Regions from separate parts of the Lapillicoccus jejuensis genome, predicted to be linked through region 2. Evidence: predicted binding sites of a transcription regulator. Region 2 holds the regulator's gene; each other region holds the start of a gene.
What was found. The regulator LexA, encoded in region 2, represses DNA repair genes until DNA is damaged. The targets are predictions, from matches to a motif close to TCGAACANNTGTTCGA.

Region 1 (10,521 bases), 4.1 Mb from region 2:
TCAACCAGGTCGACCTCAACCGGATCGCCGGGGCGGCGGCCGACGACGTCGTGCGGTGCGAGGAGTGCGGGCGGATCATGGTCCGCACCGCCGAGAGCGGCCTGCCGGCCTGACGCGTCCACGGCGCGGACTCGTCGTCTCGGGTGCCGGACGGCGTCCCTATCCTCGAGGGCATGAGCTACGCCGGTGACGTGACCCCGCAGGAGGCGTACGACGCCCTCCGGTCCGATCCGCAGGCCGTCCTCGTCGACGTCCGGACCCGGGCCGAGTGGACGTACGTCGGTCTGCCCGACCTCGGCGACGTCGGCAAGCCGGTCGTCACGGTCGAGTGGGTGCGCTTCCCGGACGGGGCACCGAACCCGTCCTTCCTCGACGAGCTGCGGGCGGCCGGGGTCGGCGAGGACGCGCCGCTCTACTTCCTGTGCCGCTCCGGGGTGCGGTCGGTCGCGGCGGCGGAGGCGGCGACGGCGGCCGGGTTCGCGGCGTCGTACAACGTGCTCGAGGGCTTCGAGGGGCCGCACGACCCGGCCGGGCACCGCACCGTGTCGGGCTGGAAGGTCGCCGGGCTGCCCTGGAGGCAGGGCTGATGGCCGGCGCCGACGACGCCGTACGGGGGCTGCGGCCCGACACGCTGGCGGTGCGCGGCGGGCTGACCCGCAGCGGCTTCGAGGAGACCTCCGAGGCGCTCTTCCTCACCAGCGGGTTCGTCTACGCGACCGCCGAGGACGCCGAGGCGGCGTTCACGGAGGAGGTCGACCGGTTCGTCTACAGCCGGTACGGCAACCCGACCGTCGCGATGTTCGAGGAGCGGCTGCGGCTGCTCGAGGGCGCCGAGGCCTGCTACGCGACGGCGTCCGGGATGGCGGCGGTCTTCGTCGCGCTCGCGGCGCTGCTCGGGAAGGGCGACCGACTGGTGTCGTCCCGGGCGCTCTTCGGCTCGTGCTTCGTCATCGTCGACGAGATCCTGCCGCGCTGGGGGGTCGAGACCGTCCTCGTCGACGGGTCCGACCTCGAGCAGTGGCGCGCGGCGCTGGCCGAGCCGACGACCGCGGTGTTCTTCGAGACGCCGAGCAACCCGATGCAGGAGCTCGTCGACGTCGCGGCGGTGTCGCGGCTCGCGCACGCGGCCGGCGCGAAGGTGGTCGTCGACAACGTCTTCGGGACGCCGGTGTTCAGCCGGCCGATGGAGCAGGGCGCGGACATCGTCGTCTACTCGGCGACGAAGCACATCGACGGCCAGGGGCGGGTGCTCGGCGGGGCGGTGCTCGGGCCGGCGGACTTCGTCGGGGGACCGGTGAAGAACCTCATGCGGCACACCGGGCCGTCGATGTCGCCGTTCAGCGCGTGGACCCTGGTCAAGGGTCTGGAGACGCTGTCGCTGCGCGTCGAGCGGCAGGCCGCCGCGGCGTTGCGGGTGGCCGAGGCGCTCGAGGCGCACCCGGCGGTGACGCGGGTGCTCTACCCGTGGCTGCCGTCTCACCCGCAGCACGAGCTGGCCCGGGCGCAGATGACCGGGGGAGGGACGGTCGTGACGTTCTTCCTCGACGGCGGCAAGGCGGAGGCGTTCCGCTTCATGAACGCGCTGGAGGTCATCGACATCTCCAACAACCTCGGCGACGCCAAGTCGATGGTCACCCACCCCGCGACGACGACGCACCGGCGGTTGTCCCCGGAGGCCCGCGCGGCCGTCGGGATCACCGACGGGACGATCCGGGTGTCCGTCGGGCTGGAGGACCCGCAGGACCTCGTCGACGACCTCGAGCGCGCGCTGCGCGCGGTCTGACGTCCGCACCGACGCGGCACCGGTGCCTGGTCGGTGCGGACGGACGACGCGTCGCGGTGGGTTGCGTCCGCACGGACGCGGCACCGGTGCCTGGTCGGTGCGGATGCCTGGTCGGTGCGGACGCATCGCCCGGAGCGCGCAGATCGCTGTACTGAGGTGGGGCTGTTCGCGGCCCACATCGAGCAGACGGATGGCCGCCTGGCGGTGAGCGCGCCGTCGAAGGCGTTGTCCCCAGGGCTGCGTCGCACCCTTGTCCGGAACGTCTCCAGCGCGTAGAATTCGAACACCAGTTCGAACTAGCGACGGAGGAACCATGCTGGAGGCGGTGACACGCAAGGAGCGCGAGCAGTGCGCTGACGAGCGCGCCGCCTTCTCGACCATGGCTCAGGACGTCGCCGACGGTGCGCTATCCCCGTGGTCGGTGGCGGCCGGTCTCGGCGCGTTGGGCGACAGGGAGCTCCTGGCGCTGCCGTCGGGGGAGGCGGTGGCGGTGGTGGAGCTGTGCCGACGGTTGTCGGCGGTGGCGGTGGTGGAGCTGTGCCGACGGTTGTCGGCGGTGGTCGACGCGGCGCAGGTCGCGGCGATCGAGGCGCTCGCGCGGCGGGACGAGGAGGCGGTCGAGGCGCTGGAGGAGCAGTGGGCGGCGGACCGGCGCGAGCGGGGGCTGGACGGCGCTCCGCAGCGGCTGCGGGGAGCGCTGTCCGCGCACGAGGACACGGCGGCGACGTTGCTGCCGGTGCTGCAGCTGTCGCCCCGGGCGACCGAGGGCGTGCTCGAGGACGCGCGGATGCTGGTCGGGTCGTTGCCGGAGACGTTCGCGTTGGCCCGGGCCGGGCGGCTGTCGGGGCACCATGCGCGGGTGGTGGCCGGGCAGGCGCAGCTGGTCGCGGTGAACAAGCGGGGGGAGTTCGACCTGGTCGCGGTGCACCCGGGGCTGGGGAAGCGGCGCTACCGGCGGCGGCTGCCGGACCTGGCCACGCCGGCGCTGCGGCAGCGGGTCGCTCAGGTCGCCGCGGACGTCGACCCGGACGGTCTGCGCCGGCACACGGCGGCGGCGCTCGAGGGCCGGCACGTGCGGGTGCGGGCCGGGCTGGAGCCGGGGGTGTCGTCGTGGTCGGCGGTGCTGCGAAGCGAGGACTCGTTGGCGATGTGGGCGGTGATCGACGCGCTGGCGGATGAGATCCTGCGCGCCGACGAGACCGCCGCCTCGTCCCGGCTCCGCGACCCCGACCAGGTGGGAGACCAGGTGGGAGACGACGGGCCGCGGGCGGAGGCGGACGACGGGACCCGTCCGCGTCGGCGCGGTGTCGAAGCCGCTCGGGCCGACGCGCTCGTGGCGCTGGTCCTGGGCCAGGCCACGGTCACCACCACCGTCGACCTCACACTGCCGCTCACGGAGTGGCCCACCGCCGAGCCGGACGCCCAACCGGACGCCGAGCCGGACGCCGAGCCGGACGCCGAGCCGGACGCCGAGCCGGACGCCGAGCCGGACGCCGAGCCGGACGCCGAGCCGGACGCCGAGCCGGACGCCGAGCCGGACGCCGAGCCGGACGCCGAGCCGGACGCCGAGCCGGACGCCGAGCCGGACGCCGAGCCGGACGCCGAGCCGGACGCCGAGCCGGACGCCGAGCCGGACGCCGAGCCGGACGCCGAGCCGGACGCCGAGCCGGACGCCGAGCCGGACGCCGAGCCGGACGCCGAGCCGGACGCCGAGCCGGACGCCGAGCCGGACGCCGAGCCGGACGCCGAGCCGGACGCCGAGCCGGACGCCGAGCCGGACGCCGAGCCGGACGCCGAGCCGGACGCCGAGCCGGACGCCGAGCCGGACGCCGAGCCGGACGCCGAGCCGGACGCCGAGCCGGACGCCGAGCCGGACGCCGAGCCGGACGCCGAGCCGGACGCCGAGCCGGACGCCGAGCCGGACGCCGAGCCGGACGCCGAGCCGGACGCCGAGCCGGACGCCGAGCCGGACGCCGAGCCGGACGCCGAGCCGGACGCCGAGCCGGACGCCGAGCCGGACGCCGAGCCGGACGCCGAGCCGGACGCCGAGCCGGACGCCGAGCCGGACGCCGAGCCGGACGCCGCGCCGAGCCGGACGCCGAGCCGGACGCCGAGCCGGACGCCGAGCCGATCATCGAGAACGAAGATCGACCGGTTGAGCCGGTCTCCGAGCCGGTCTGCGAGCCGGTCTCCGAGCCGGTCTCCGAGCCGTTGGATCGCCCGGTCGATCCGGCTGCCGTGCCGCTCGTGGAGCCGGACGCCGACAGTGTGGACTGCCTGACCGAGCCGGACGCCGAGCGTGTCGCCGAGAAAGGGGGTTGCCCGGTCGAGCTGGTCGCTGAGCCCGTTGCTGACCGCGCGCCGGACCGCCTGCACCACGTGCGCAGCGACCTGGTCGCCCGCGTCCAGGCGGTGCTGCGCCACAGCCCGTTCCTGGAGCCCGAGGAGCACCTCGTCCTCGTCCACGGCATGCCCGTCATCCGAGCCCGACGTCACCTGCAGCTGGTCGATGACCGTCCCACCTCCCCGGGGACGGAGCCCGACCCGCACCACCTGGCGACACCGGCGCCCCCGACGGCGTCCGCCCCTCGGCCACCGACGGCAGATCCGTCCTCGCTGCTGCCGTGGGTGATCGGGGTCGAGCACCCCCGCGTCGGGGTCCTGCTGCCCGACGCCATCGTCCGGCTCCTCGCCGACCCCGACACCCGCCTGCGCCTGCACGGCTGCCACCCCGACACCGACACCCTGACCACCCACGACCCCACCACCTACCGACCCGGCGCCGCCCTGGCCCGCGCCGTCCGCGCCCGCGACGGCCACTGCCGCTTCCCCGGCTGCACCACCACCGCCACCCGCTGCCAGCTCGACCACGTCCAGCCCTACCCGACCGGACCCACCACCGCCACCAACCTCGCCGCCCTCTGCACCGGCCACCACCGCCTCAAGACCCACACCCCCTGGCGGTACGACCTGCACCCCGACGGCACCTGCACCTGGACCTCACCCCTGGGCCACACCTACGACACCCACCCCGACCGACCCACCGACCGCGCCGCCTGACGCACGAGCCGGGAGACGGGGACTCGGGAGACGGGGACTCGGCGACCGTGCCCCTGACCTCAGGCGACGAGGACGAGCGCGCCGACCGCGGCGCCGACGGCGACGACCGCGCACAGCAGACCCTCCCGCGCGAGGTACGCCGCCTTCACCTCCAGCCCGGCCGACCGGCACCGCTGCCGCCACAGCAGCGTCGCGAGCGACGCCCACACCGTGACGAGGGGACCGACGTTGACGCCGATGAGCAGCGCGAAGAGCCGACCCACCGTGTCGGACGAGACCGACTCCAGCGCCAGGTACGCCGGCAGGTTGTTGACGAGGTTCGCGGCGAGCGCGCCCACGGCCCCGACCCGGAACAGCGCGCCGGCCCCGTTCCCGGTCCCGACCAGGTGGGCCAGCAGGTCCTTCAGCCCGTGGTCGAGGGCGAGCTGCACGACGAGGAACAGCACGCTCACCCCGATGACCATCTTCCAGGGCACGGACACCCGCCGCAGCAGCGAGCGGTCCCGCACCATCGTGGTGATGACCAGCACGACCGCCGCGATCGTCGACGGTATCCACGGCGTCAGACCGGCGACGAAGGCCGGCCCGAGCAGCACGCAGCACGCCCCCGCGACGACGAGCAGCACCCGGTCGTGCGGCTCCGGCGCGGACGGGGCGTCGTACCGGCCGGTGAGGGCGCGTCGGTGCCGCACGGCGAGCACGAGCACCGTCGCGACGATGGCGGCCAGAGCGGGAGCCCACGCCGTGCGCAGGTACCCCGAGTGCCCCACCCCCAGGACGTCGAGCCGGTGCAGGGCGAGGAGGTTGGTGAGGTTCGAGACGGGCAGCAGCAGCGACCCGGTGTTGGCCAGCCACAGCGTCGCCATCGCGAACGGCAGCGGCGGGACCCCGACCTGGCGCGCGACGGTGACCGCGACCGGGGTCAGCAGCACCGCCGTGGTGTCGAGGCTGAGGACGATGGTCGCCACGCAGGCGAGCCCGACGACCAGCAGCCACAGCACCCACACCCGCCCCCGCCCGGCGCGCGCCGCCCAGTGCGCGGCGACGTCGAACACCCCGGCGAGGTCGGCGATCTCGGCGACGACCGTGATGGCGACGAGGAACCCGAGCACCGGGACGACGCGCCCCGCGAGGTCGGACAGCTCGGCCCCGCTCAGCACCGACCCACCTCGAGGACCCACGGCTGCCCGGCCCGGACCGGCTCCTGCATGCGCACGTCGAAAGCCTGCCCGACGACCTGCGCCAGTGTCCCGGGCGTCCGTACGTCGACACCCGCCTCCAGCAGGTGCCGGGCGACGAGCCCGCGGATGTGCTTGGCCTGGTGCGTCGCCCCCGGCACCTTCACGGCGACCCAGCGCCGCGCCAGCGGCCCCTGCGGCGTCCACGCGGAGACGTACGTCGAGCTGCGGCAGTCGACGACGACGCCCCGGCCCGCCGCGGCGGGCAGCACCTGCGCCAGGGGCTCGCGCCACGCGCCCGCCAACGGTCCCACCCCGGGCAGCCGGGCGGCCATCGACAGCCGGTACGCCGGGATCCGGTCGCCCACCCGCAGCGCCCCGAAGAGCCCCGAGACCACGACGAGCCACCGACCCGCGCGACGGCGGGCGGCCGTGTCGAGGCAGGCCAGGTCGAGGGCGTCGTACAGGACCCCGCTGTAGACCGTGCCGGCCGTGGCCGTCGGCTCCGTCGCGAGCCGGGTGTTGCGCTCGACCTCCGCCGCCAGCCCCGGGGGCACCCCGAGCGCCGAGAGGGCGTCCGGCCGCGCGCTGACCTGCGCGAGGGCCTCGAGGACCGCGGACCGGGTGCCCGTCAGCTCGGGGAAGGAGAGCGACGCGAGGTCGAGCGGCTTGCCCCGGCGCGCTGCGGTCTTGCCCTCCGAGGGCGGCAGGAGGACGAGCACGAGCGGCAACAGTAGTGGGGCCGACCTAGAGTGCCGTCATGGCCTCGCGCGTCTGGCGGTACCGCACCACGACCCCGGTCCCGGCGACCGTCGACGTCGAGGACGTGGCCGCGCTGGTGGCCCGCTTCGCCGCCGTCCGCGCCGAGCAGCACGTCCCCGAGGCCTTCCCGCCGGAGGTCCTCGCCGAGGCCGACGACGCGGCCGCCCACGTCGCGCTGCCCGACCGCGACGAGACCGCGGTCCCGTTCTGCACCATCGACCCGCCGGGCTCGATGGACCTCGACCAGGCCCTGCACATCGAGCGCGACGGCGACGGCCACCGGGTGCGCTACGCCATCGCCGACGTCCCCGCCGTCGTCCGCCCCGGCGGGGCCATCGACGTCGAGGCCCGCCGCCGCGGGACGACCGTCTACTGCCCCGACGAGCGCGCCCCGCTGCACCCGCCGCGGCTCAGCGAGGACGCCGCGAGCCTGCTGCCGGGGCAGGTGCGCTCCGCCTTCGTCTGGGACCTGCGCCTCGACGCCACCGGCGAGGTCACCGCTCACGACCTGTACCGCGCCCGGGTCCGCAGCACCGACCGGCTCGACTACGCCCAGGTCCAGCACGACGTCGACGCGGGCACCGCCGACGAGCGGCTCGTCCTGCTCAAGCAGGTGGGGGAGCGGCGGATCGCCCTCGAGCGCGCCCGCGGCGGCGCCAGCCTCCCGCTGCCCGAGCAGCAGGTCGACCAGCGCGACGACGGCGGTTACACCGTCACCTTCCGCCCGCCCGTCCCCGCCGAGGACTGGAACGCCCAGCTCAGCCTCATGACCGGCATGGTCGCGGCGCGGATCATGCTCGACGGCCGCGTCGGCCTGCTGCGCACCATGCCGGCCCCCGACGGCGCCGCCCTGGCCCGCTTCCGCCGCCAGGCCGCGGCGCTGGGCGCCGACTGGCCCACCGACCTCCCGTACGGTGAGCTGCTGCGGCGCCTCGACCTCGCCGACCCCCGCCACCTGGCCCTCGTCCACGAGGCGACGAGCCTGTTCCGCGGCGCCGGGTACACCCCGTTCGACGGGGAGCTCCCGACGCAGCAGGAGCACGCGGCCGTCGCGGCGCCGTACGCGCACGTCACCGCGCCGCTGCGCCGCCTGGTCGACCGTTTCGGTCTCGTCGTCTGCGCGGCGCTCGCCGCCGGCGAGGAGGTCCCGGCCTGGGTGCGCGAGGCGCTGCCCGAGCTGCCCGGCATCATGCGCGGCGCCGACCAGCGCGCGTCGGCGGTCGAGCGGGCCTGCACCGACGCGGTCGAGGCGGCCGTCATGGGCCCGCGGGTGGGACAGACCTTTCCGGCCTCCGTGGTCGACCGCAAGGAGGGCCGCGTCGTCGTCCAGCTGAGCGACCCGGCGATCCTCGGCGACGCCGCCGACCCGGCGGGCCGCGCCGACCTCGGCGACCGGGTCACCGTGCGCTGCACCGGCGCCGACGTCACCACCGGGAAGGTCGCCCTCGAGGTCACGTCCTGACCCCTCACGCCCAGGCGCGCGCGACCTCGAGGCTCTGCTCGACGTACGCCCCGCCGAACACGCACGCGTGCAGCATGAGCGGGTGCAGCTGGTGCAGGGTGACCCGCTCGCGCCAGCCGTCGGCCAGCGGGACCGCCTCGTCGTAGGCGGCGAGCACCCGCTCGAGGTACGGCGCCCCGAACAGCGCCAGCATCGCCAGGTCCGCCTCCCGGTGCCCGCCGTGCGCCGCGGGGTCGACGAGCACGGCCCCGCCGGAGGTCCACACGACGTTGCCCGACCACAGGTCGCCGTGCAGCCGCGCCGGGGTGTCGTCGGTCGCGGCGAGACCGTCGCGCAGCCGGTCGGCGAGCCGCTCGAGGAGGCGGGCGTCGGCGTCGTCGTACACCCCGCGGCGGCGGCCCTCGGCCAGCAGCGGAAGCACGCGCTGGTCGGCGACGAGCTCGCCCCAGGTCGCGGCCGGGGCGAGCCCCAGCGGCAGCGTCTCGGCGAGCGGGCCGTACCACCCGTCCCCGGACCAGCCGACGGGCGGGGCGCCCCACCGCGGGGCGCCGGCGGCGTGGGTGGCGGCGAGGCGCCGACCCAGCTCCTCGGCGGCCGGGAGGCCTGCGTGGCCCGGGGTCAGCCGCTCGAGGTCGAGCCCGCGGTCGTCGGCGCGCAGCACCCGCACGACCGGCACGCCGTCGTGGGCCGCGGCGAGCCAGCGCAGACCGGCGGCCTCCCACCGGAAGTAGCCCGGGGGCGCGGCGGAGTGCGCCTTGCGGAAGGTGGGCGCCGGCACGGGTGCACCGTAACCTGCCGCCCGGCCCGTCCCCCTAGACTGGGCCGCGGATGAGCCGGTCAGGCGGCCGCGTCAGGACCGTCCCGCGAGGGGCGGGCCTGCCGAGGAACGTCCGGGCTCCACAGGGCGAGGTGGTGGCCAACAGCCACCCGGAGTGATCCGCGGGACAGTGCCACAGAGAACAGACCGCCTCCGGACCGCGAGGTCCGGCGGTAAGGGTGAAACGGTGGTGTAAGAGACCACCAGCGCCCCCGGTGACGGGGGCGGCTCGGTAAACCCCACCTGGAGCAAGTCCAGACAGCAGGCGTTCGAGGGCGGCCCGCCCGAGCCTGCGGGTAGGACGCTGGAACCGGTCAGCGATGGCCGGTCGAGATGGATGGTCGCCACCGCGCTCCCGGCGACGGGACGCGGGACAGAACCCGGCGTACCGACCGGCTCATCCCCCGAACCACGCTCAGGCAGGCCCCTCGGGGCTCTGACCTGCTCGTTGGTGCTCGGAATCCATGTCAGTCGGCGTCAGTTCGTGTCGGTCGGTGGAGGGACCGAGGAGGGACCTGGTCGAGCTGGGAGGGACCAGATCGGGACCAGGATCGGCGCGCTGATCGGCGCGCTGATCGGCCCCGGAGTCGGCGAAGGTGCCTGTCCGGACCATGGCCCAGCGGACGACCCGACGCGCGCCGCCGACCACGACCTCGACGCCGGCGTTCGGCGGGGGCCACTCGGGCACCCAGCCGTGCTCGGCCCATCGGGTCAGCCACGCCTCGACCGGGCCGGCGCCGGGGGTCCAGTCGCAGAGGCGGTAGCTCGCGCGCTGAGCCCTGACGTCGAGGCTACGTACCTGCCAGGAAGGGCTTGACCACCGACCCGACTGGATAGTACGCAGAGATGGATCAGGCGGACGACCTTGCCGAACGCCTGCGCGACTTGGCGCTCGGCGTCCCTGGCGTCGTCAGCCTCTACCCAGGCACCTTCGGTGAGATCGCGACCTACCTGCCGTCGCGCCGGGTGGCAGGCATCCGGGTGCTGCCAGACGCAGTGCACATTCACGTCTGTGCCGTGAAGGGAGTGCGCACGGGGCAAGTCGCGGACTCGATCGCCGACCGGCTCGAGCCAGAGGCCCAACGACGAGTCATCGTGTGGTTCGAGGAGGACGCCTTCCCGGGACCTGAGTAGCTGCGGTCGCAACGCCCCTATCGGTGGGGCGGCCGTGCGCGTACGTTGAGACGGTCCGGTCTCGACGCCTCGGCTCGTTCCGGGGCAGTGAGGTCGAAGTGAAGAGCCCGGTGGATGGGCCGGGGGTGGGTGCTCAATGGGGAGCGTGCCTGCCCCCGGTGTCGAGTCGGTCGTGCACGACCTGGGCGCCGCGGCCTCGGCGGGGGACGCCGGCCTGGTCGAGGGCGCGGCGGATCGCGGTCTGGGTGAGGCCGGTCAGCTCGGCGAGCTCGCACAGCGACCGGTCGACCCCGACCGACGTGCAGAACCTCGTGTCCGGCGCGAC
Region 2 (10,521 bases):
GCGGCGCACGAGGCGGGCGACGTCCTCGGCGCGAACGACGTCCTCATGGACGCCTACCGCACCGACGTCCGGGAGCGCCTCGCGGACCGTCGCGAGGCCCGCGGTCTGCCGCGGGACCCGGTGGCCGCATTCACGGCGTCCGGCTACCTCGAGCGGGTCAGCGCCGAGCGCGTCGGCGGGACCCAGGCGTCCTGGGGGGCCTGACCGAGGAGTCGTCCGTCCACCCCGTCCGGCCGTTCGCCCGCGGTCTGGCCGCCGGCGGTGACGGGCCGTGGGCAGCTCGCCGTGAACGCGTCGACGAGCACCTGGTTGGCGGCGACCGCGGACTGCGGGGTCGTCGTGCTGTAGTCCCGCCCGTTGTAGGCCACCGACGCCTGCCGGGTGCCGTCGGTGGAGGTGAAGACCACGGTGAGGGTGCCGAAGGTGGCGCCGTCGTGCCCGAAGAGCAGCTGGGGGCTCCCGTCGGCCGCGGGGCACGGGTCACCGACGGCGTAGATGCCCAGTCCGTAGCGCAGCGGGGTGGTGGTCCGGGGCGTGAGCATCTGCTGCAGGGAGCCCTTCGAGGTGAGCCGTCCTGCCATCAACGCACGGTAGAACCGGTCGATGTCGGACGCGTTGGCCACCACCGCGCCGGCGGAGGAGAACGAGGTCGACCCGAGGTCATCGAGGATGCCGGGCGGGTCACCCCACAGCGCGACGTCGGACAGGTGCGCGCCGTCGTACGTCGGCCCGTTCATCGGAAAGCGCGCGGAGCCCATCCCGGCGGGCGCGAACACCCGTTGGGCCAGCAGGCTCCCGACGCTGCGGTGCGTCGCCGCAGCGAGCATCATCCCGACCACGACGTAGTTGGTGTTGGAGTAGGAGAACGAGGTGCCGGGCGTGAACGACCACGGGTCCGCCAGCGCCGCGGCGACGAGCTGCTGGTCCGTACGACGCGTCGCGAGGACCGTCTCGACCTGCTCCGGGGTCTGCGCCGTGCGCAGCAGGGCCGTGAGGTAGTCGGGTAAGCCGGAGCGGTGGCTCAGCAGCTCCTCCAGGGTGACGTCGCCGTGCGCGCCCAGCAGCCCGGGCAGGACGTCGTCGACCGTCGTCGACAGGCTCCAGTGCCGGCGGTCCACCTCCTGCATGGCGAGGGTGGCGACCATCGCCTTCGTCACGCTGCCGACCCGCACGGTGTCGAACGGCTGGGCCGCCGACCCGGTCGACGGGTTCCGCACCCCGGCGGCCCCCTTCCACCAGTCGCCGCCGCGGGTCGTGCTCGCTGCGACCACGCCGACCGCTCCGGCGTCGACGACCGCCTGCAGGTCCTGCTGCAGACGCGCCTGAGCGGCCGGGCGCCGGTCGTGCGCCGTGGCGGTGCTCGCGGGGACAGCAGGCTTCGGGACCGGAGGCGTCGGCGCCGCGGTGGCCGCCGCCGCCGGGACACCCAGCGCCAGGATCGCGAGCACGGTCACGGCAGAACGCCATCCCCGGCCCCAGGTGCGCGCGGGCCGTCCTCCGGGTGTCGCCGTCATCGTCCTTCTCCCCTCCATCACGGACGGCGGGTGAGCACCCCGCCACCTCCCTTCCTACCGACCGAGGGAGTGCGACGGATCCCTCCCGCGGCGGAGGCGGCTCCCCATCACGAGGGAGGAGCGACGGTGCCGCCCGGTGGGCGGGGCGGCACCGTCTCCCTCAGGGACGTCGTGTCACGGGGTCGAGTCGTGACGCGGTCCCGGGACCCGGCCCTCCGCGCGGACGTCGCGGAGCCCGGGATGAACCGCCGGCAGGGCGGTCGGGTCGAGCAGAGGGGTGGACGAGCAGCGGGGGAGGGTGCTCAGGGCAGGGCCGGGATGGCGAGGCGCTGCCCCGCGTGCACCTGGAGCGAGCTGAGCCCGTTGGCCAGCTGAATCTGCGCGACGCCCTCGTCGACGGGCAGGCCCGGCAGCTCGTGGGCGGCGACCTGCGACAGCGTCTGCCCCGAGGAGACCGTCACGGTGTGGTCGATGGTCGCCGCGGCGGACCCGGCGCCCAGCACGCTGACGAGCAGGACCACTCCCAGGGTGACGGCCGAGGCGAGGACGAGCAGCCGGCCGAAGCGGGTGATCCGCAGCGGGGCGGACGCGGCGCGGGCGGCGCGGCCGGTCGGGACGAGCCGGAGCTCGGGGCGACGCGACGGGGCGCCCACCAGGTCGGTGGCGGGGGCGACGGACCAGACGGCTGCTGCGCTCATCGATAGCTCCTCAGGGGCGGGGACGAGGCCGGTCGAACGGGTGTGCGATCGAACGCCTGTCCAATTTGTAGCACGCGTGTGCGAGAAAGTCGAGACACGCGTCGAACAGGTGTTTGGCACGCTCGTTCGAAGGTCGTAGTCTCTGGCCATGGACGAGAGTCCATCACCGACCACCGACAGAGCACCCCCGCCGGCCGCGTGACCCCGCCCTGACCTGCGGGAACGCGCTCCCCGGCACCGCAGACGAGAGACCGAGGAGCAGGGATGGCACAGGTGCACGAGATGCCCGAGCGGGGCCAGGGCGACGGCCTCACGGTCCGTCAGCGGCGTGTGCTCGAGGTCATCCGCAACTCGGTCGACCGTCGGGGCTACCCGCCGAGCCTGCGCGAGATCGGCGAGGCCGTGGGCCTGACCAGCCCGAGCAGCGTCGCCCACCAGCTGTCGACCCTCGAGCGCAAGGGGTACCTGCGCCGCGACCCGAACCGGCCGCGCGCCATCGAGGTCGTCTCCCCCGACGCCGCCCCCGAGGAGCGGGGCTACCGCTCGGGTGACGCCGGCACCCGGCAGATCATCGACAGCCAGGGGCTGCTCGAGACGCCGTCGGACGAGACGGGCTCGGGGGACGCGCGCCCGGCGGCGTCGTACGTGCCCGTGGTGGGGCGGATCGCCGCCGGCGGTCCGATCCTCGCGGAGGAGGTCGTCGAGGACGTCTTCCCGCTGCCCAAGCAGATCGTCGGCGAGGGGTCGCTCTTCCTGCTCAAGGTCGTCGGCGACTCGATGGTCGACGCGGCCATCTGCGACGGCGACTGGGTCGTCGTGCGGCAGCAGCCGACCGCGGACAACGGCGACATCGTCGCGGCCATGCTCGACAACGAGGCGACGGTCAAGACGTTCAAGCGCACCGACGGCCACGTGTGGCTCATGCCGCACAACCCGGCGTACACGCCCATCGACGGCGACCACGCGACGATCCTCGGCAAGGTCACGGCGGTCCTGCGCCGGGTGTGACGCTCAGGCGACGGCGGCGGCCAGCCTTGTGAGCGTCTCCCCCAAGGGGCCGTGGAGCCGGATGGTCGCCTCGCCGTCGCCGCGGCTGGGGCCGGCCGTGACGATGGCCACCGGCTTGCCGTCGCGGTGGGCCCGCCGCACGAAGCGGTAGCCGCTCATCACCGCCAGCGACGAGCCCAGGACCAGCAGGCCGCGGGCCCGGTCGACCGTGTCGAAGGCGTGGGCGACGGTCTCCTTCGGGACCGACTCGCCGAAGAAGACGACGTCGGGCTTGAGGGTGTCGCGCCCGCAGACGAGGCAGGCCTGCAGGTGGAAGGTCGTCACGAGGTCGTCGTCGAGGACGATGTCGCCGTCGGGCCGGATCTGGCTGGTGACGCGCGAGGCGTCCCCCGCGACGGCGAGCACCCGGTCGGCGAACCCGGGGTTGGCCAGCGCCATCCGCTCGTGCAGCGCCACCCGGGAGCTGCGGTCGCCGCAGGTGAGGCAGACGACCCGATCGAGCGTGCCGTGCAGCTCGAGGACGTCGTGGGCACCGGCCTCCTGGTGCAGTCCGTCGACGTTCTGGGTGACGATCCCGGTGAGACGGCCGCTGCGCTGGAGCGCGGTGACGGCGCGGTGACCGGCGTTCGGGTGCGCGCGGGTGAAGCGCTGCCAGCCGATGAAGCTGCGGGCCCAGTAGCGCTGGCGGGCGGCGGAGGAGCCGCTGAACTCGTCGTACTGCATCGGCATGACGCGCCGGGTGCCGTCCGGGCCGCGGTAGTCGGGGATCCCCGACTCGGTGCTGAGCCCGGCCCCGGTGAGGACGGCGACCTCGCCGGCCCGGACGAGGCCGAGGAGCTCGTCGAACGACCCCGGACCCTCGACCGCGCCCCCCTCCGCCGGTCGCAGCACCCAGGAGGGGCGTGCGGAGGCGGGGCGGATCACCCCCTCAGTATCGCCCGGCACCCGACCCGACGAGGGTCGGCCCTACCGGACCCAATCCCTACCTCCATGACGATCTCGTGGCGAACGGACCGTCGGCATAACGCGGCGTTATAGAATCCGCCCATGATCGACGCCGCCGGACTGAGGGTCATGCGCGCCATCGCCGAGGAGGGCAGCTTCACCGGGGCGGCCACCGCCCTGGGCTACTCGCAGCCCGCCGTCTCGCAGATGGTGCGACGGCTCGAGCAGCGCACCGGAACGGTGCTCGTCGAGCGCATCGGCCGTCAGGTGCGGCTCACCGAGGCCGGCCAGGTCCTCGCCCGTCACGCGGTCGGCGTGCTGGCCGCCCTCGACGCGGCCGAGGAGGAGGTCGCCGCGATCGCCGGACTGCGCTCCGGCCGGGTACGGCTCATGGCGTTCCCGTCGTCGTCGGCGACGCTCGTGCCCCGGGCGCTGTCGCTGGTCAGGTCGCGCTTCCCCGACGTGTCGGTGAGCTTCAGCGAGGCGGAGCCGCCCGAGGCGCTCGCCGCGCTCCGCGCGGGTGACTGCGACCTCGCGGTGACGTTCGCCTACGAGCAGGACGAGGTGCCGGCGTCCGAGGACCTCGACCTGTTCGTCTCGACCGTGCTGCTCGAGGACGAGGTCCGCCTCGCCGTCCCCCGCAGCCACCCGCTGGCCGAGACCGGAGAGGTCGACCTGGCCGACGTCGGCTCCGAGTCGTGGATCGCCGGGTGCCCCCGGTGCCGGGGTCACCTGCTGGCCCTCGCCCGCCGGTCCGGCTTCTCCCCCACCGTGTCCTACGAGACCGAGGACTACGTCGCCGTGCTCGGTCTCGTCGGCGAGGGCCTCGGCGTCGCGCTCGTGCCCGACCTCATCCTCGCCGCCGCCAAGCACGACGGGGTGGCGACCCTCCCCCTCAAGCCCGCGTCGCGACGGGTCATCACCGCGGTGACGACCGAGGACCTCCAGCGCGTGCCCGCGGTCAGGGCCACCCTCGAGGCGCTAGACGAGAGCGCGGCCGCGCACCGCCGGGCCCGCCCCGTCGCGGTGCCGTCGCTCATGCCCGCCCCCGCCTACCACATCTGAGAACCGCTCCACCCGAATCGGATTCGGTCCGCTCGGCTCGTGTCACGACCCGAGCCGAGCGGACCGAATCCGATTCGTGTGGGTCGCGCCGGGGTCAGCGGGAAGTGACGTAGCGCAGCCCGCCGTGGTCGCCGAGGACGGCGATGTCACCCGACTGGTCGGTGCGCAGGACCTGGAAGCCGTCGCCGCGGAGGGCCGTGACGGTGGACGGCGCAGGGTGTCCGTAGTCGTTGTCGGCCCCGACGCTGACGAGGGCGAGCGGGGCGTGGGTGGCGGCGTACAGCTCGTCGTCACGGTTGGCCGAGCCGTGGTGGGCGACCTTGACGACGTCGAAGCCGTCGGCGAGGAGCGCCGGCTCGGTCCGCAGAGCCCGCAGCAGCTCCGCCGCCGCCTCGCGCTCGACGTCGCCGAGGAGCAGCAGCCGCAGCCCGTCGACGTCGACGGTGAGGACGACCGACGCGTTGTTCGGCACCGACCCGGCCCGGATGACCCGGGCCGGCCACCACACCCGCGCCTCGATCCCCGGCCACGCGAGCCGGTCGCCGGCCCACACCCGGGTCACCGGGACCCCCGCGGCACGGGCCTCGGCCACCACGTCGCGCGCGCGGTCGGCGGGTTCGTCGACGGGTCGACGAGCAGGGCGCCCACGGACCGCCCGCGCAGCACGCCCGGCAGCCCGTCGACGTGGTCGGCGTGGTCGTGCGTGAGGACCACGGCGTCGACCCGGGTCACCCCGAGCCGCCCGAGGCACCCGTCGACGGCCGCCGGGTCAGGCCCGGTGTCGACGACGACCACCGTGCCGGCGGCGCTGCGCAGGACCATCCCGTCGCCCTGGCCGACGTCGCACATGACGTAGCGCCACCCCGGCGGCGGCCAGGTCAGCCGGGCCGTCGGCGCCCCGGCGGCGAGCCCCAGGAGGGCGCACGCCGCCACGACCGCCGGCCGGCGGCGGCCGTGGTGCAGCAGCCACGGCCCGGTGAGGACGACGACGAGGCTGAGCGCCGCGAGGCTGAGCGCCCCGCCGGCGCCGCTCGGCCACGGGACGCTGCCCCAGGGCAGTCCCGCCCCCGCCCGGGCGACGGCCGCGATCCCCAGGGTGGGCAGGGCGGGCAGCCAGGCCGCCCACGCGGCGAGGGGTGGCACCACGAGCGCGAGGAGCGCGACGGCGACACCGAGGACCGTCGCCGGGGTGACCAGCGGCGACACGACGAGGTTGGTGAGGACGGCGACGAGCGACACCGACCCCTGCAGGACGACGACCACCGGCCCGCAGACGACCTGGGCGGCGAGCGGGAGGGCGACGGCGGGTCCGAGCCACCTCAGCCGGGGCGGCAGGCGCGCGGCGAGCGCCTCGCCCCACGGTCGGGCGAGCACGAGCAGCCCGATCGTGGCCAGCGTCGACAGCGCGAACCCCACCGACCTCGACAGCCACGGGTCCCAGACGAGGAGCCCGACGACGGCGGCGGCGACCGCCGGCAGCCCCTCGCGCCGGCGGTGGGTGCCGAGGCCCAGCAGCCCGACGCACCCCATCGCCGCCGCGCGCAGCACGCTCGGCTCGGGCCGGACGAGGACGACGAAGCCGAGCAGCAGGGCGAGCGCCACGAGGGGTCGTCGTCGGCGCCGGACGCCGAGCCACCCGCACGCCCAGATCCCGGCCGCGAGGACGATGGTGACGTTGCTGCCGCTGACCGCGCTGAGGTGGGTCAGGCCGCTCGCCTGCATCGCGGTGGTGAGGTCCTGCGGGGCCCGGCTCGTGTCGCCGAGGACGAGGCCGGGCAGCAGGCCGCGCGCGTCGGCCGGCAGGTGCTCGGTCGCGGAGGCGAACCGCCCCCGCACGAGCGCCGCCGTCCGCTCGAGCAGCCCCGGCGCGGAGACGACGGTGACGGGACCGCGCGGGGCGAGCATCGCGACGACGTCGTCGGCGGGGTCGTCGGTCGGCCCGAGGCGACCGGTGAGCCGCACCTGAGCGCGCCACGGCAGCGCCAGCAGCGACGGGTCGCCCAGGACGAGCACGGGGTCCTGCACCGCAGTGGTCCTCCCCCGACCCGTCACCTCGCGGACGTCGAGCACGACCGCGACGAGCGGCTGTCCGCCGTGCCCACCGGCCACGAGGTGGGGGTCGCTCGCGACGCCGGCGGTGACGGTGACGACGGCCCGGTCCTGGGCCAGCTCCGCCACGGGTCCGGCGTCACGCACCGCCGTCCACGCTGCGAGCGCCCCCGTGAGGAGGACGACGACGAGACCGGTGAGGGCGAGCAGAGCGCTGTACGACGTCGGTTCGCCGCCGCCGGGCGGTCGGGTCACCCGACCGGCACCCCGTCGGCGGTGACGCGCGAGCGCGCCGGCGGTGGCCACCCCGGCGAGTCCGGCGGTCGTCACCCGCCAACCGCCGCTGGCTCCGAGCAGCAGCGCCTGGACCACCCAGCCGGCGGCCGCCGGCAGCAGCAGCCTCAGGTCGGCCCGGGCCGGCGCCACCTCGTCCGCGCTCACACGGCGACGAGCGGCCGCAGCGTGCCGAGCAGCTTGTCGCCGATCCCGCTCACCTCCCCCAGCTCGTCGACGGTGCTGAACCGGCCGTGCTGGGTGCGCCAGTCGAGGATCCGTTGGGCGAGGACCGGGCCCACGCCGGGGAGCCCGTCGAGGGCCGCGAGGTCGGCGGAGTTGAGGTCGACCGGCCCACCCGCCCCCACCGCGGAGCCGGAGCCCGGCGTCCCCGCGGCCGTCTCCCCTCCCCCGGCGCTCCCCGTCCCTCCACCCGCGACGACCGGGCCGAGCACGGTGGGCGGCACCTCCCCCGGGCGGGGCACGTAGAGGCGCTCGCCGTCGACGAGCGGCCGGGCCAGGTTGAGGACGGTGAGGTCCGCCGCCGAGCCCGCGCCCCCGGCGCGGGCGAGGGCGTCGGCGACCCGAGCGCCGGCCGGCAGCCGCACCAGACCCGGCCGTGCCACCTGCCCCGCCACATCGACCACGAGCAGCACACCCGAGGTCGTCTGGGCGGTCAGGCCAGACGGGGCCGCACTGCGCGAGGCACCGCTCGGTCCCGACGCCCCGGGCGTCGCGAACGCCGGGGGTGTCCCCGTCCGGGTCAGCGGCGGCGGGGAGGCCGCGGTCTGCGGCTGGGCCGACGCCTGAGCCGAGCCCACCCGCACGGCGAGCACCGCTCCCGCGAGCGCGATGAGCACGGCGACCGCCGCCACCGCCCGCCACGAGACCGATCGTCGCGCCTCGCGCAGCGAGGAGGGCAGCGACCACAGCGGCGGCGCGGCCGCCGCGCGGTGCCGCCCCGCCGTACCGCTCCGCCCCGAGCGTCCACCACGCCCGGGCGGTGGCTCGCCCTCCTCCCCGCTCGCCTCGTCCTGCTCGTCCTGCTCGTCCTGCTCGTGCTCGTCGACCGCCTCGAGCATCCCCGCCTGCTCGGCCACGGGCCGACCGCCGGGACCGTCGCCGTACCCCCGCGCGAGCAGCGCCGCCAACCGCTCCTGCGGATCCGTCCCCACCGGCTCGCCGGCTCGCCGACCGGCCCCGCGGGCGGGGCGGTCGGTCGCAGCGGGTCGTCGGGCCATACGACGACGCTACGGAGACAGCGCCGCCCACCACGTGGTCGACGACCCACCCTGTGGACGACGCCCGCACCGCCCGGGGGTTGTGGACGACGTCAGCGCGAGCGCCGCGCCCGCGACCACCCCTGCAGGTTGGGGCGGTGCCGGGCCAGCACGACCCCCGAGAGGACGACGCCGTACGCCGTCGTCGACCAGCCCACCCCACCGAGCGGACCCGTGCGCCCGAGGCCGGCGAGGACCCCGAGGACCACGAGCGTCCCCGCCGCCGCGACGGACGCGCCCGCCACCCACCGCCCCAGGGCCACCACCGCGACGAAGACGACGACCATGACGAGCGCGAACCACGGCAGCACCCCGAGGACGGCGCCCAGCGCCGTCGCCACCCCCTTGCCGCCGTGCCCCCGCAGGAACGGTGACCACACGTGCCCGAGCACCGCCGCCACCCCCACGACGTACGACGCCCCGTGCCCACCCAGGTGCAGCGCCAGCACCGACGGGACGAACCCCTTCGCCACGTCGAGCAGCCCGACGAGCACGCCCCACCGCGCGCCGAGGACCCGTCCGGCGTTGGTGGCCCCGGGGTTGCCGGAGCCCGCGGTGGCGAGGTCGCGCCCGAGCACCCGCGCGACGATCGTCGCCGGGTTGACCGACCCCAGCAGGAACGCCGCGACCGCCCCGAGCGCGACCGCCACCAAGGACCCCGCCCTCACCGCCGGCCCGCCCGGCTCACGGCCGGCCTACCCGGCTCACGGCCGGCCCGCCCGGCTCACGGCCGCGGCGACACGACGACGGCGACCGTCCCCGGACCGACGTGCGCACCGACCACCGCACCGAGCTGCCCGACCACGACCTCCCCGACCCGGTCGGCCGGCAGGTCCGCCCGCAGCTGCTGGGCCAGCCCCTGCGCCCGGGCCTCCCCGTCCAGGTGCTGCACCGCGACGTCGACGACCCCCGGCGCCCGACCGGCCGCCTCGAGCGCCAGCGCGGCCAACCGGGCCAGCGCCCGCGACGAGGTCCGCACCCGCTCCAGCGGCTCGATCGCGCCCTCGCGGATGGTGAGGATGGGCTTGATCGCGAGCGCCGACCCGAGCAGCGCCGACGCCGCGCCGATCCGGCCGCCGCGCCGCAGGTGCTCGAGGGTGTCGACGTAGAACGCCACCGACGACGCGGCCGCCCGGGCCCGGGCGACGGCCGCGACCTCCTCCGGTCCGGCCCCCCGACCGGCCGCCTGCGCGGCGGACAGGACGGCGTACCCCATCGCCATCCCGAGGGTGCGGGCGTCGACGACTGTGACCGGCAGCGGTGCCTGCCCAGCGGCGAGCTGCGCCGACTGCACCGTCCCGGACATGTCCGCCGACAGGTGCACCGACACGACCGACGTCGCGCCCTCGGCGGCCAGCTGCTCGTACGCCCCGAGGAACGCCTGCGGCGTGGGCCGCGACGTGCTGACGGGGGTGAAGGAGCGCAGCGCCGCCGCGAGGTCGTCCGGCTCGACGTCGCTCTCGCGCCGGTCGAGCGACCCGACGACGACGTGCAGCGGCACGATCGTCAACGGCGTCGCCGCCGCCGCGACCAGCTCCCGCGGCAGGTAGGCCGTGGAGTCGGTGACGACGGCGACGCTCACCCGGGCGAACCTACCGGGGGCGGGTCACGCCGGGACGACGTTGACGAGCTTCGGCGCCCGCACGATGACCGTGCGCACCCCGTCCGGCGTCGCCGCGACGACCTTCT
Region 3 (10,521 bases), 3.5 Mb from region 2:
GCCAGCAGCCAGTTCTCCCCGCGCCTCCTGCGCACCTTCACGGGGGACGTCTTCGTCCAAGGCACCCTGGGTCTGTTCCTCGGCACCTTCGCCTACGCCCTCGTCGTCCTGCGCCAGGTCCGCAGCAGCAACGGGACCCACCCCGAGTTCGTTCCCCGACTGGCGGTCAGCCTCGCCTTCGTCCTCGGGATCGCGGGGGTCGTCACCCTCGTCCTGTTCCTCGCGCACCTCGCCGGGCAGGTCCGGGTCGAGACCATGATGCGCGAGGTGCACGCCGACACCTCCCGGCTGGTGCGCGACTGGGCCGAGCTCGACCGGTCCGAGCCGGCCCGGCACGCCGACGTCGACGGTGTCCTGGGGGCGGCGACGCAGGTGCGGCCGCTGCTGGCTGCCCGATCGGGGTTCGTCACCGCGGTCGACCTTCCCGGGCTGGCCCGGTGCGCCGGCGACCACGACCTGGTGTGCGTGGTCGACCGCCCCGTGGGCAGCGCCGTCGTCGCGGGGACGCCGGTCGGCCGCGTCGGCGGCGCGGCGGCCGGGGACCGGCAGGTGCTCGACCAGCTCGCCGGCCACCTGCGCACGGGGCACGAGCGCACGGCCGTGGGCGACCTCGGCTACGGACTGCGCCAGGTGACGGACATCGTCGCCAAGGCCCTCTCGCCGGGCGTCAACGACCCGACGACCGCGGTGCACGGGCTGGGTCACCTCAGCGCCATGCTGGGCTCGATGACCCGGCTGGACCTGCGCCCCCTCGTCGAACGCGACGACGCCGGCACCGTCCGGGCGGCGCTGCGGCTGCCGACCTTCGCCGACCTCGTCGACGAGGCGTTGACCCAGCCGCGTCGCTACGGGGTGTCCGACCCCATGGTCGCCCGACGCCTGCTGCAGCTGCTCGGTGAGCTCGCCTGGCTCGCCGGCGACGAGCACCGTCAGGCGGTCGATGACCACCTGGGCCGGGTCCGCCGGAGCCTGGCCGCCGCCGAGCTGGACCACGACGAGCGCCGGGACCTGGACAACGCGGTCGAGGCGGTCGACGCCACCCTGCACCGACACGACAGGATGCGGCCGTGATCATCGACCAGGCCATCTACCGCGACGGACGCCGCCAGGTGTGCGGCGACCTCAGTGACGAGCTGGCGTCGCTGCGCGACGAGGACGACGGCTTCCTCTGGATCGGGCTCAAGGACCCGACGGACGCCGAGTTCGCCCTCGTCAACGACGAGCTGCGGCTGCACCCGCTGGCCGTCGAGGACGCCGTCCGCGGCAACCAGCGACCGAAGATCGAGCACTACGACGGGAGCCTGCTCGTCGTCCTCAAGACGCTGCGCTACATCGAGGAGACCTCGGACGTCGAGACCGGCGAGGTCATGGTCTTCCTGGGAGACCGCTTCGTGGTCACCGTCCGGCGCGGCGACGGCAACCCGCTGGCCGACGTCCGACGCCGTCTGGAGCAGGAGTCCGAGCACCTCCAGCTCGGCCCGGCCGCCGTGCTCCACGCCGTGATGGACTCGGTCGTCGACAACTACACCCACGTCGACGAGGAGATCCTCGTCGACCTCGAGGAGATCGAGCGGCAGGTCTTCGGCGGCGCCCGCGACGTGGACGCGACCGCCATCTACCGGCTCAAGCGCGAGGTGCTCGAGATCAAGCGCGCCACCGGCCCCCTGGCGTCGGCGATGGAGCGGCTCTTCTTCCACCCGCAGAAGGCGATCGTCGAGAACGACGACCGGGAGACGCTGAAGTTCTTCCGCGACGTCCAGGACCACCTGCTGCGCACCAACGACCACGTCGAGTCCTACGACCGGCTGCTCACCGACATCCTCAACGCCTACCTCGCGCAGATCTCGGTGCAGCAGAACGACGACATGCGCAAGATCTCGGCGTGGGTCGCGATCGCCGCGGTGCCGACGATGGTCGCCGGCGTCTACGGGATGAACTTCCAGTACATCCCCGAGCTCGAGGCGAGCGTCCACGTCGACGGGCGCGAGTTCTACTACGGCTACTTCGTCGTGCTGGCCGTGATGGTCACCGTCTGCGTCGGGCTGTACCGCGCGTTCAAGCGGTCGCACTGGCTGTAGGTTCGGGCTCATGGCAGCCCGTGTCTTCCCGTCCCTGCAGGCCTTCCGCGACGCCGTCGGCGAGGAGCTCGGCACCAGCGAGTGGCACGAGGTCACCCAGCCCCAGGTCGACACCTTCGCCGAGGCCACCGGCGACCACCAGTGGATCCACGTCGACCCGGAGCGCGCCGCCGCCGGACCGTTCGGCGGCACCATCGCGCACGGCTACCTCACGCTGTCCCTCCTGCCGATGCTGGCCAAGGAGGTGTACGACGTCCAGGGCCTGACGATGGGCGTCAACTACGGCGCCGACAAGGTCCGCTTCCCCTCGCCGGTGCCGGTCGGCTCGCGGGTGCGCGCCACGGCGACGCTCACCGCCGTCAAGGACATCCCCGTCGGGACGCAGGCCAGCATCACCTTCGTCGTCGAGCGCGACGGCGGCGACAAGCCGGTCTGCGTCGCCGACGTGCTCTACGTCATGGCCGGCTGAGCCCGCAGGGCATCCCCCGCGTCCGCACCGGTGCGGCACCGGTGCCGCACCGGTGCGGACGCACGCGGTGACTCAGGTCGCGGTGACCGTGCCGGCGAGCAGGAGCGCGGCGATGACGACGCCGGCCGCGATGCGGTAGCCGACGAACCAGGTCAGGGTGTGGTGCGCGACGAAGCGCAGCAGCCACGCGATCGAGGCCAGGGCGACGACGAACGCGATGACGATGCCGACGGCCATCTGCCCCTTGCCCAGCGCGCTGAGGTCGGTCGAGGCGGCTTCGTACAGACCCGCGGCGGTGAGCGCGGGGATGGCCATGAAGAACGACAGGCGGGTCGCGGTGACGCGGTCGAGGCCGCGCAGCAGCCCGGCCGAGATCGTCGCGCCGGAGCGCGAGACGCCCGGGACGAGCGAGAAGCACTGGACCAGGCCGATGAGCAGGCCGTCACGGACGGTGACGTCCCCCTCGCCGCGCTCCCCCGACGTCGCCGCCCGACGGGCGTGCACCCGCTCGGCGACGACCATGACGCCGCTCCACAGGATCAGGGCCACCGCGACGACCCACAGGCTGCGCAGCGGACCGGACACGAGGTCCTTGCCCAGGAAACCGACGACGCCGACGGGCACCGACCCGACGATGACGGCCCAGGCCAGCGCGTAGTCGTGGTGCCGGCGGGCCTCCGCCGAGGCGAGACCGCGCACCCACGCCACGAGCAGGCGCACGATGTCGCGGAAGAAGTACAGGACCGTCGCGGCGATCGCGCCGAGCTGGATGATCGCGGTGTAGGCGGTCACCGCCGGGTCGTCGACCTGCAGCCCGAGCAGCTTCTCGGCCACCGTGAGGTGGCCGGTCGAGGAGACCGGCAGGTACTCCGTCAGCCCCTCGACGATCCCGAGGACGACGGCGGCGGTGTAGGACAGGTCGGACACGTCAGCAGGTCGCTCTCGGTCGGGGGGTGGTGGCGGGGGTGGTGGTGGATCGGGGCGCGTGACGGCGCCCATCCTCGCGCACGCCCGCTGAGGCGGGGCTGAGGGACCCGCCGAGGAGGGATGACGACCCCGTGACAGGTTCCTGCCCCTGCTGAGGCGTCCCCAGCGGTCGCCGTCGGTGCCGTCAGGCGTCACAGTAGGGAGGACGGCACGCCGCGGCAGGGGCGGTGGACGTCCGACTCCCCCACCGGACGACCGCCCCGGCTCCCCCCGCGGCCGGGGCGGTCCCCGGGCCGCGCGACGGACCCGGGGGGACGGGTGCTCAGGACAGGACGTCCGCCATGGTGCGGACGACGTCGAGCCGCTCGTCGGTGGTCGGCGCCGTGCTCGACACCGTGAGGGTGGTGACCCCGGCGTCGGCGTACCGCTGCACCCGCTCGCGGATGCGCTCCTTCGGCCCGAGCAGCGCGGTCGCGTCGAGGAACTCGAACGGGACGGCGGCCGCGGCGTCGCGGTGCCGGCGGGCGAGGTAGAGGTCCTGGATCTCGGCGGCGGCCTCCTCGAAGCCCATCCGCACCGCGAGCTGGTTGTAGAAGTTCTTCTCGCGCGAGCCCATCCCGCCGACGTAGAGGGCGGCGTACGCCCGCACCTGGTCGGCGCAGGCCTGCACGTCGTCGCCGATGACGACGGGGACGGTCGGCACGATGTCGAACCCGGCCAGCGGGTCGCCGCCGTCGGCCCCTTTGCCGGCGCGGCGGGCACCGGTGCGGACCGACTCGACGAGCTCCCCGGAGTGCTCGGGGCTGAAGAAGATGGCCAGCCACCCGTCGGCGATCTCGCCGGCGAGCTCGAGGTTCTTCGGGCCGACCGAGGCGAGGTAGACGGGGATGTGCTCGCGCACGGGGTGGACCGTGAGCTTGAGCGCCTTGCCCGGACCGTCGGGCAGCGGCAGCGTGAAGTGCCTCCCGTCGTAGGCGACGGTCTCGCGGCGCAGGGCCGCGCGGACGATGTCGACGTACTCGCGGGTGCGACCGAGCGGCGAGGCGAAGGGCACGCCGTGCCAGCCCTCGGAGACCTGCGGGCCGGAGACGCCGAGGCCGAGGTGGAAGCGGCCCCCGGACAGGGTGTCGAGGGTGGCGGCGGTCATCGCCGTCATCGCGGGCGTGCGCGCGGGGATCTGCATGACGGCGGCGCCGAGGCCGATCCGCTCGGTCTTCGCCCCCACCCAGGAGAGCACCGTGGGGGCGTCCGAGCCGTAGGCCTCGGCGACCCACGCGACGTCGTACCCCAGCCGGTCGGCCTCCTGCGCGAGGAGGACGTTGTCGGCGTCGTTGCCCGAGCCCCAGTAGCCGAGGTTGATTCCCAGTCGCATGGTCCGCAGGCTATCCGGCGCGGCGAGCGGGCACGAGGGCGAGCCCGCGACGGTGCGGGATAGCCTGCGAGACATGCGCCACAGAGCTCTCGGTCGGTCCGGTCTGCGGGTTTCGCGGCTGGGGCTCGGCACGATGACGTGGGGCTCGACGGTCGACGCGGAGGACGCGCGCGACCAGCTGACCGCGTTCGTCGAGGCCGGCGGCTCGCTCGTCGACACCGCCTTCCCGTACGGCGCCGGTGCCTCCGAGGAGCTGCTCGGCTCGCTCCTCGGCGACGTCGTGCCCCGGGACGAGGTGGTGCTGTGCACGAAGTCGGGGCTCGAGGAGCGCGCCGACGGGTGGGTCCGGGACACGTCGCGGCGCGAGCTGCTGCGGCAGCTGGACACCTCGCTGCGCCGCCTTAGTACCGACCACGTCGACCTGTGGCTCGTGCACACCTGGAGCGACGAGGTGCCCCTCGAGGAGACGGTCAAGGCGCTCGCCCACGCGGTGGCGACCGGACGGGCGACGTACGTCGGCGTGTCCAACCACCGCGGCTGGCAGGCCGCCCGCACGCTCAGCCTGCTCGAGCGCGAGGGGCTGCCGATGGTGGCCGACCAGGTGCAGTACTCGCTCATCCACCGCGCGCCCGAGGCGGATCTCGCGCCGGCCGCGGCGTCGCTCGGGTTCGGGCTGCTGCCGTGGTCGCCGCTGGGGCGCGGCATCCTCACGGGGAAGTACCGCTCGGGGGTGCCGAGCGGGTCCCGGGCCGGGTCGGCGGCGTTCCCGCGGTTCGTCGAGCGGTACCTCGACGAGCGGGCGATGCGGATCTCGGACGCCGTCGCGACGGCGGCGCGCGGGCTGCAGGTGACGCCGACCGAGGTGGCCCTGGCATGGGTGCGGGACCGGCCGGGCGTGGTCGCGCCGGTCGTCGGCGCGCGGACCGTCGGCCAGCTGCGGACGTCGCTGGCGAGCGAGGAGCTCGAGCTGCCGGCGGAGCTCGTCGAGGCACTGGACGAGGTGTCGGCGGCGGGCTGACCGGCATGGGCGGCCGGTGCCGAAAGGGACGAAAGCCGCATCGGGTCCCTTGGGCGCTCGGCTCGTTGCGCCCTGATTCGAACAGGTGTTCGATGAACGCATGTCGTCCCTCGCGCTCGCCACCCCGCTGCCTGCCCCGCCCGTGGACGACCTGCTGGTGCTGGCCGCCGAGGTGGCGGGTCGGCTCAACCGGGCGCACGCGGACCTCGTCGCGCTGACCGTCCGGCTCCTCGAGGGCGACCGGTGGGCCGGGGGCGGCGTCGTCTCGGCCGAGCACTGGCTGGTCCTGCGTGTCGGGGTGTCCCCGTCCCGGGCCCGGGACGTCGTCACCCTCGCCCGTCGCCGAGGCGAGCTGCCGACCGTGGCGACGTCGCTGGACGACGGCGGCCTGTCGCTCGACCAGGCCGTCGTCGTGGCCCGGCACGTCCCCGCCCACCACGAGCGAGCGGCGGCCGAGCTCGCGGTGCACGCGACGGTGCCGCAGCTGCGGCGGGCGCTCTCGCGGTACCGGTTCAGCGAGGAGCCCGTCTCCCCCGATTCGGTCGAGGAACCGGTGGCGGAGGAGCCGGTGGCGGACGAGCCGGTGTCCGCTCCGAGTCCGTCCGACGGGACCGCTCCCCCCGTCGGGAGCCCCGCGTGGGCGGCGGCCGAGCCGTCGCTGGCGATGCACCACGCGGACGGCCGCTTCTTCCTGCGGTACGACGCGCCGTCTGACGTCGGGGCGCTCGTCGAGCAGGCGCTGCTCGAGGCCAAGGACGCGCTGTTCCGGCTGGCCACCGGCGCGGACCCGCAGGACGCGGCGTCGACCGGGGCGACGCCCGGCACCGCGCCGACCGACGAGGTCCTTCGACGACCGCGCGTGACGCTGGCCGACGCGATGACCGAGCTCGCCCGCCGCTCGCTGGCCTCGTGCTCCTCCGGGTCCCGGCGCGAGCACTACCGCGTCTACGTGCACCTCACCGCCGACGGCGCGTGGGTCAACGGTCGGGGAGCCATCCCGCCCTCCCTCGCGGCCCGGTTCGCGTGCGACGGCACGGCCCAGGCGGTCCACGAGCGCGACGGGGTCCCGATCAGCGTCGGTCGCGCGCTGCGGATCGTGCCCGACCGCACCCGGCGGCTCGTCGAGGACCGCGACCGCGGCTGTCGGTACCCGGGCTGCTCGACCACCAGGCACCTCGAGGTGCACCACCTCGACCACTGGGCCGACGGCGGACGGACCGATCTCGACCGCCTGGTGTGCCTGTGTCCTCGCCACCACGACGCCCACCACCGGGGCGAGTACAGGATGTCGGGTGACCCGACACTGACGATGTCGGCGTCACCGCAGGGCGAGACCTCGCCCCCGGGCCCGGTCGGGACCGGGGGTCGACACCCTCTGACGTTCACCGACGCGCACGGACGGCGGCTCGGTCCGCTGCCGGCCGTCGTCGACGCCGTGGACCGCGAGGGGGTTCCGTACGCCGGCCCGAGCGGCGACGTCCTGCACCTGCGCCTGGTCGACCTGCCCACCAACGACGATCTCGCCCGCGCCGACGCCTGGCGTGAGCACGTGCGTCCTGACGCCCCGGAGGTGACCTCGGGGGACCCGCCGGGCCGGGGCCCCGCACCCGTCCCTCACCGGCTGACCAGCGTGCTCGACCTCATCGCCGAGGGCCGCTGGCACGACGACGGGTCCCGGCCCACGGTGTCGTCGGACCACGGCGGGGACGGATCAGGAGGTGACCCGTCGGTGGCGACCTGAGCAGGAGGGCGAGCGGGCGCCGCGGCGGGGTCGGTCAGCGAGTCGGGTCCGGCGAGGTGGGCCGGCGGGCACCGGGGTGGTCCTCGTCCGCGTCGTCGTCCGCGTCGTCGTCGTCATCGTCGTCGTCGTCATCCGCGTCGTCGTCCGCGTCGTCATCGTCGTCGTCGTCAGCGTCGTCGTCCGCGTCGTCGTCGTCGTCCGCGTCGTCGCCGTAGTCGAGGTCGTCGTCCTCGAGGCCGGAGTAGACCCCGCCGGCGGCGGCGTCGTCCACGTCCCCGTCGAAGTCGTCGTCGTCCTCGTCGTCGTCGTCTTCTTCGTCCTCGTCGTCCTCGTCGTCGTCGGCGTCGACGACGAGCGGCGTCATGACCTCGGTGTTGAGGAAGAGGGCCTCGTCGTAGTCGTCGAACGCGTCGGCGAGGTCGAGGGCGGCGGCGACGACCGCCGGGTCGTCGGGGTCACGCCGGGAGGTGGCGACCTCCAGGTGACGCTCCAGTGCAGCGACGAGCAGGGACAGCGCGGCACGCGGGTCGGCGGTCATGTCTCGACCGTAGCGGCTCGTGGGACAGAATGGGTCTCACGATGACTGAGTACGAGTACCGCGTCCTGAGCTTCCCCCGCACCGTGTCGCGCTCCGACGTCCGGCGTGCTCTGAGCGAGCACGCCGAGTACGGCCAGTGGGAGCTCGCGCGCAGCGTCGTCTACATCGGTGGTCTGCGCAAGGCCTGGCTGCGCCGCAAGATCATCCGGGTGCGTCGCACGGCCTGAGCCGCACCGCCCGACCCGCGACCCGACCCGCGACCCGACCCGCGACCCGACCCGCGACCCGGCCTGCGACCCGGCCTGCGACCCGGCCTGCGACCCGACGCCGCTCGACGGTCAGGCGCGGTCGAGGAAGGTGCGCAGCACCCGCGCCCCGAAGCGCAGCGACTCCACCGGCACCCGCTCGTCGATGCCGTGGAACATCGGCGCGAAGAGCAGGTCGGCCGGCAGCCGCAGCGGCGCGAAGCCGTAGCCGGTGATCCCGAGCAGCTGCAGGGCCTTGTTGTCCGTCCCGCCGGACAGGCAGTACGGCAGCACCGCCGCATCCGGGTCCTCGCTGAGCAGCGAGTCCTTCATCGCGTCGACGAGCGACCCCTCGAACGGCGCCTCGAGGGCGATGTCGCGGTGCAGCACCTCGACGTCGACGAACTCGCCGGCCAGCCGCTGCACGGTCGACATCAGCTCGTCCTCGTGACCCGGCAGGAACCGGCAGTCGAGGTTCGCCGACGCGGTCTGCGGGATGACGTTGTGCTTGTAGCCCGCGTCGAGCATCGTGAAGTTCGCCGTGTCGCGCAGCGTCCCCCGCACGAAGCCGGCCGCTCCGGGGATCGCCTCGAGCAGGCGCTCCAGGGCGGCGTCGTCGGTGTCGTGCGTGATCCCGGTGAGGTCGCTCAGGCCGTCGAGCAGACCCTGCACCGAGGCGACGTACCGGCGCGGCCACGGGTGCGCGCTGATCCGGGCGATCGCCTCCGCCAGGCGCACGACGGCGTTCTCGTCGTTGGGGACCGAGCCGTGCCCGGCGCGCCCGCGGGCGGTGAGCCGCAGCCAGGCGATCCCCTTCTCGGCGGTCTGCAGCAGGTACGCCCGCTGCTCGCCCGCCCCGTCGCGGCGAGGCACCGTGACGCTGTAGCCGCCGACCTCGCTGACCGCCTCGCTGGCCCCCTCGAACCACTCAGGGTGCTGCTCGACCGCCCAGTGCGAGCCCTTGGTGCCGCCGGCCTCCTCGTCGGCGAAGAAGCAGAACGTCGTCGTGCGCGCCGGCTTGGCCCCGGTCCTCGCCAGGTCGCGGATCGCGGCGACGATCATCGCGTCCATGTCCTTCATGTCGACCGCGCCGCGACCCCACACGCACCCGTCGCGCTCCTCGGCGCCGAACGGGTCGACCTGCCAGTCGGCGGCGTTCGCGGGGACGACGTCGAGGTGGCCGTGCACGACGAGCCCGGGGCGCGAGGTGTCCGCACCCTCGAGGCGCACCATGACGTTGGCGCGGCCGCTCTCGCTCTCGAGCAGCACCGGGTCGAGCCCGACCTCGGTCAGCTCGCCCATGACGTACTCGGCCGCCTTGCGCTCCCCCGGCCCCGACCCGTCGCCGTAGTTGCTCGAGTCGATGCGGATGAGGTCGGCGCAGATGCGGGCCACCTCGTCCTCGGGGCGCAGGTCGGACGTGCCGGTGCTGGTGCTCGTGTCGGCCATGCTCCCCACCCTAGGTCAGCGCGCGAACCGACCGAGGTGCGCGTGCCGGTGCACGTCCTTGTACAGCAGGTAGCGGAACCGGCCCGGCCCCCCGGCGTAGCAGGCCTGCGGGCAGAAGGCGCGCAGCCACATGAAGTCGCCCGCCTCGACCTCGACCCAGTCCTCGTTGAGCAGGTAGACGGCCTTGCCCTCGAGGACGTAGAGCCCGTGCTCCATGACGTGCGTCTCGGGGAACGGGATGGCCCCGCCCGGCTCGAACGTGACGATGTTGACGTGCAGGTCGTGGCGCACGTCGTCCGGGTCGACGAACCGCGTCGTCGACCAGGCGTCCGTCCCCGGCATCGGCGTCGGGGCGACGTCCCGCTCGTTCGTGACGAAGGCCTCCGGCGCGTCCACCCCGTCGACCGCCTCGTAGGCCTTGCGGATCCAGTGGAAGGTCGCCGTCGCCGCCGACCGGTTGTGCAGCGTCCAGCGCTCCCCCGGGGGCAGGAAGGCGTAGCCCCCCGGCCCCAGCCCGTACGACGCCCCCTCACCGCCGGCGCCGTCGCCCTCGCTCCCTCCGACGGTGAGCTCGAGCTCGCCGTCCACGACGAACAGCACCGCCTCGGCCCCCGGGTCGAGCTCGGGCCGGTCGCTGCCACCGCCCGGGGAGACCTCGACGACGTACTGCGAGAAGGTCTCGGC

Region 1: FB458_RS19365 (DUF222 domain-containing protein) is a predicted target of LexA. The motif match lies at 2,063-2,078, and genes of this name have one in related genera.
Region 3: FB458_RS16870 (HNH endonuclease signature motif containing protein) is a predicted target of LexA. The motif match lies at 5,942-5,957, and genes of this name have one in related genera.

The regions. Positions count from the first base shown of each region.
Region 1 covers NZ_VFMN01000001.1:4,170,350-4,180,870, reverse strand. Annotated here, with positions in the region: gene FB458_RS19380 (zinc ribbon domain-containing protein) at 1-113, shown strand, start outside; gene FB458_RS19375 (rhodanese-like domain-containing protein) at 174-587, shown strand; gene FB458_RS19370 (O-succinylhomoserine sulfhydrylase) at 587-1,783, shown strand; gene FB458_RS19365 (DUF222 domain-containing protein) at 2,109-4,064, shown strand; gene FB458_RS19360 (HNH endonuclease signature motif containing protein) at 4,163-4,843, shown strand; gene FB458_RS19355 (SLC13 family permease) at 4,903-6,003, opposite strand; gene FB458_RS19350 (YaaA family protein) at 5,997-6,743, opposite strand; gene FB458_RS19345 (RNB domain-containing ribonuclease) at 6,782-8,245, shown strand; gene FB458_RS19340 (fructosamine kinase family protein) at 8,250-9,023, opposite strand; RNA gene rnpB (RNase P RNA component class A) at 9,075-9,466, shown strand; gene FB458_RS19330 (hypothetical protein) at 9,909-10,196, shown strand.
Region 2 covers NZ_VFMN01000001.1:101,739-112,259, forward strand. Annotated here, with positions in the region: gene rhaI (L-rhamnose isomerase) at 1-204, shown strand, start outside; gene FB458_RS00440 (serine hydrolase domain-containing protein) at 144-1,454, opposite strand; gene FB458_RS00445 (LysM peptidoglycan-binding domain-containing protein) at 1,817-2,212, opposite strand; gene lexA (transcriptional repressor LexA) at 2,477-3,220, shown strand; gene FB458_RS00455 (Sir2 family NAD-dependent protein deacetylase) at 3,224-4,108, opposite strand; gene FB458_RS00460 (LysR family transcriptional regulator) at 4,268-5,230, shown strand; gene FB458_RS21515 (ComEC/Rec2 family competence protein) at 5,325-5,792, opposite strand; gene FB458_RS00465 (ComEC/Rec2 family competence protein) at 5,789-7,720, opposite strand; gene FB458_RS00470 (ComEA family DNA-binding protein) at 7,717-8,793, opposite strand; gene FB458_RS00475 (glycerol-3-phosphate acyltransferase) at 8,886-9,482, opposite strand; gene FB458_RS00480 (DegV family protein) at 9,557-10,414, opposite strand; gene leuS (leucine--tRNA ligase) at 10,439-10,521, opposite strand, start outside.
Region 3 covers NZ_VFMN01000001.1:3,641,383-3,651,903, reverse strand. Annotated here, with positions in the region: gene FB458_RS16900 (DUF2254 domain-containing protein) at 1-1,071, shown strand, start outside; gene corA (magnesium/cobalt transporter CorA) at 1,068-2,078, shown strand; gene FB458_RS16890 (MaoC family dehydratase) at 2,089-2,547, shown strand; gene FB458_RS16885 (undecaprenyl-diphosphate phosphatase) at 2,620-3,474, opposite strand; gene FB458_RS16880 (LLM class F420-dependent oxidoreductase) at 3,797-4,846, opposite strand; gene FB458_RS16875 (aldo/keto reductase) at 4,920-5,864, shown strand; gene FB458_RS16870 (HNH endonuclease signature motif containing protein) at 5,965-7,605, shown strand; gene FB458_RS21665 (hypothetical protein) at 7,640-8,143, opposite strand; gene FB458_RS16860 (DUF5703 family protein) at 8,185-8,370, shown strand; gene FB458_RS16850 (M20/M25/M40 family metallo-hydrolase) at 8,482-9,837, opposite strand; partial or broken gene FB458_RS16845 (bifunctional allantoicase/(S)-ureidoglycine aminohydrolase) at 9,853-10,521, opposite strand, start outside.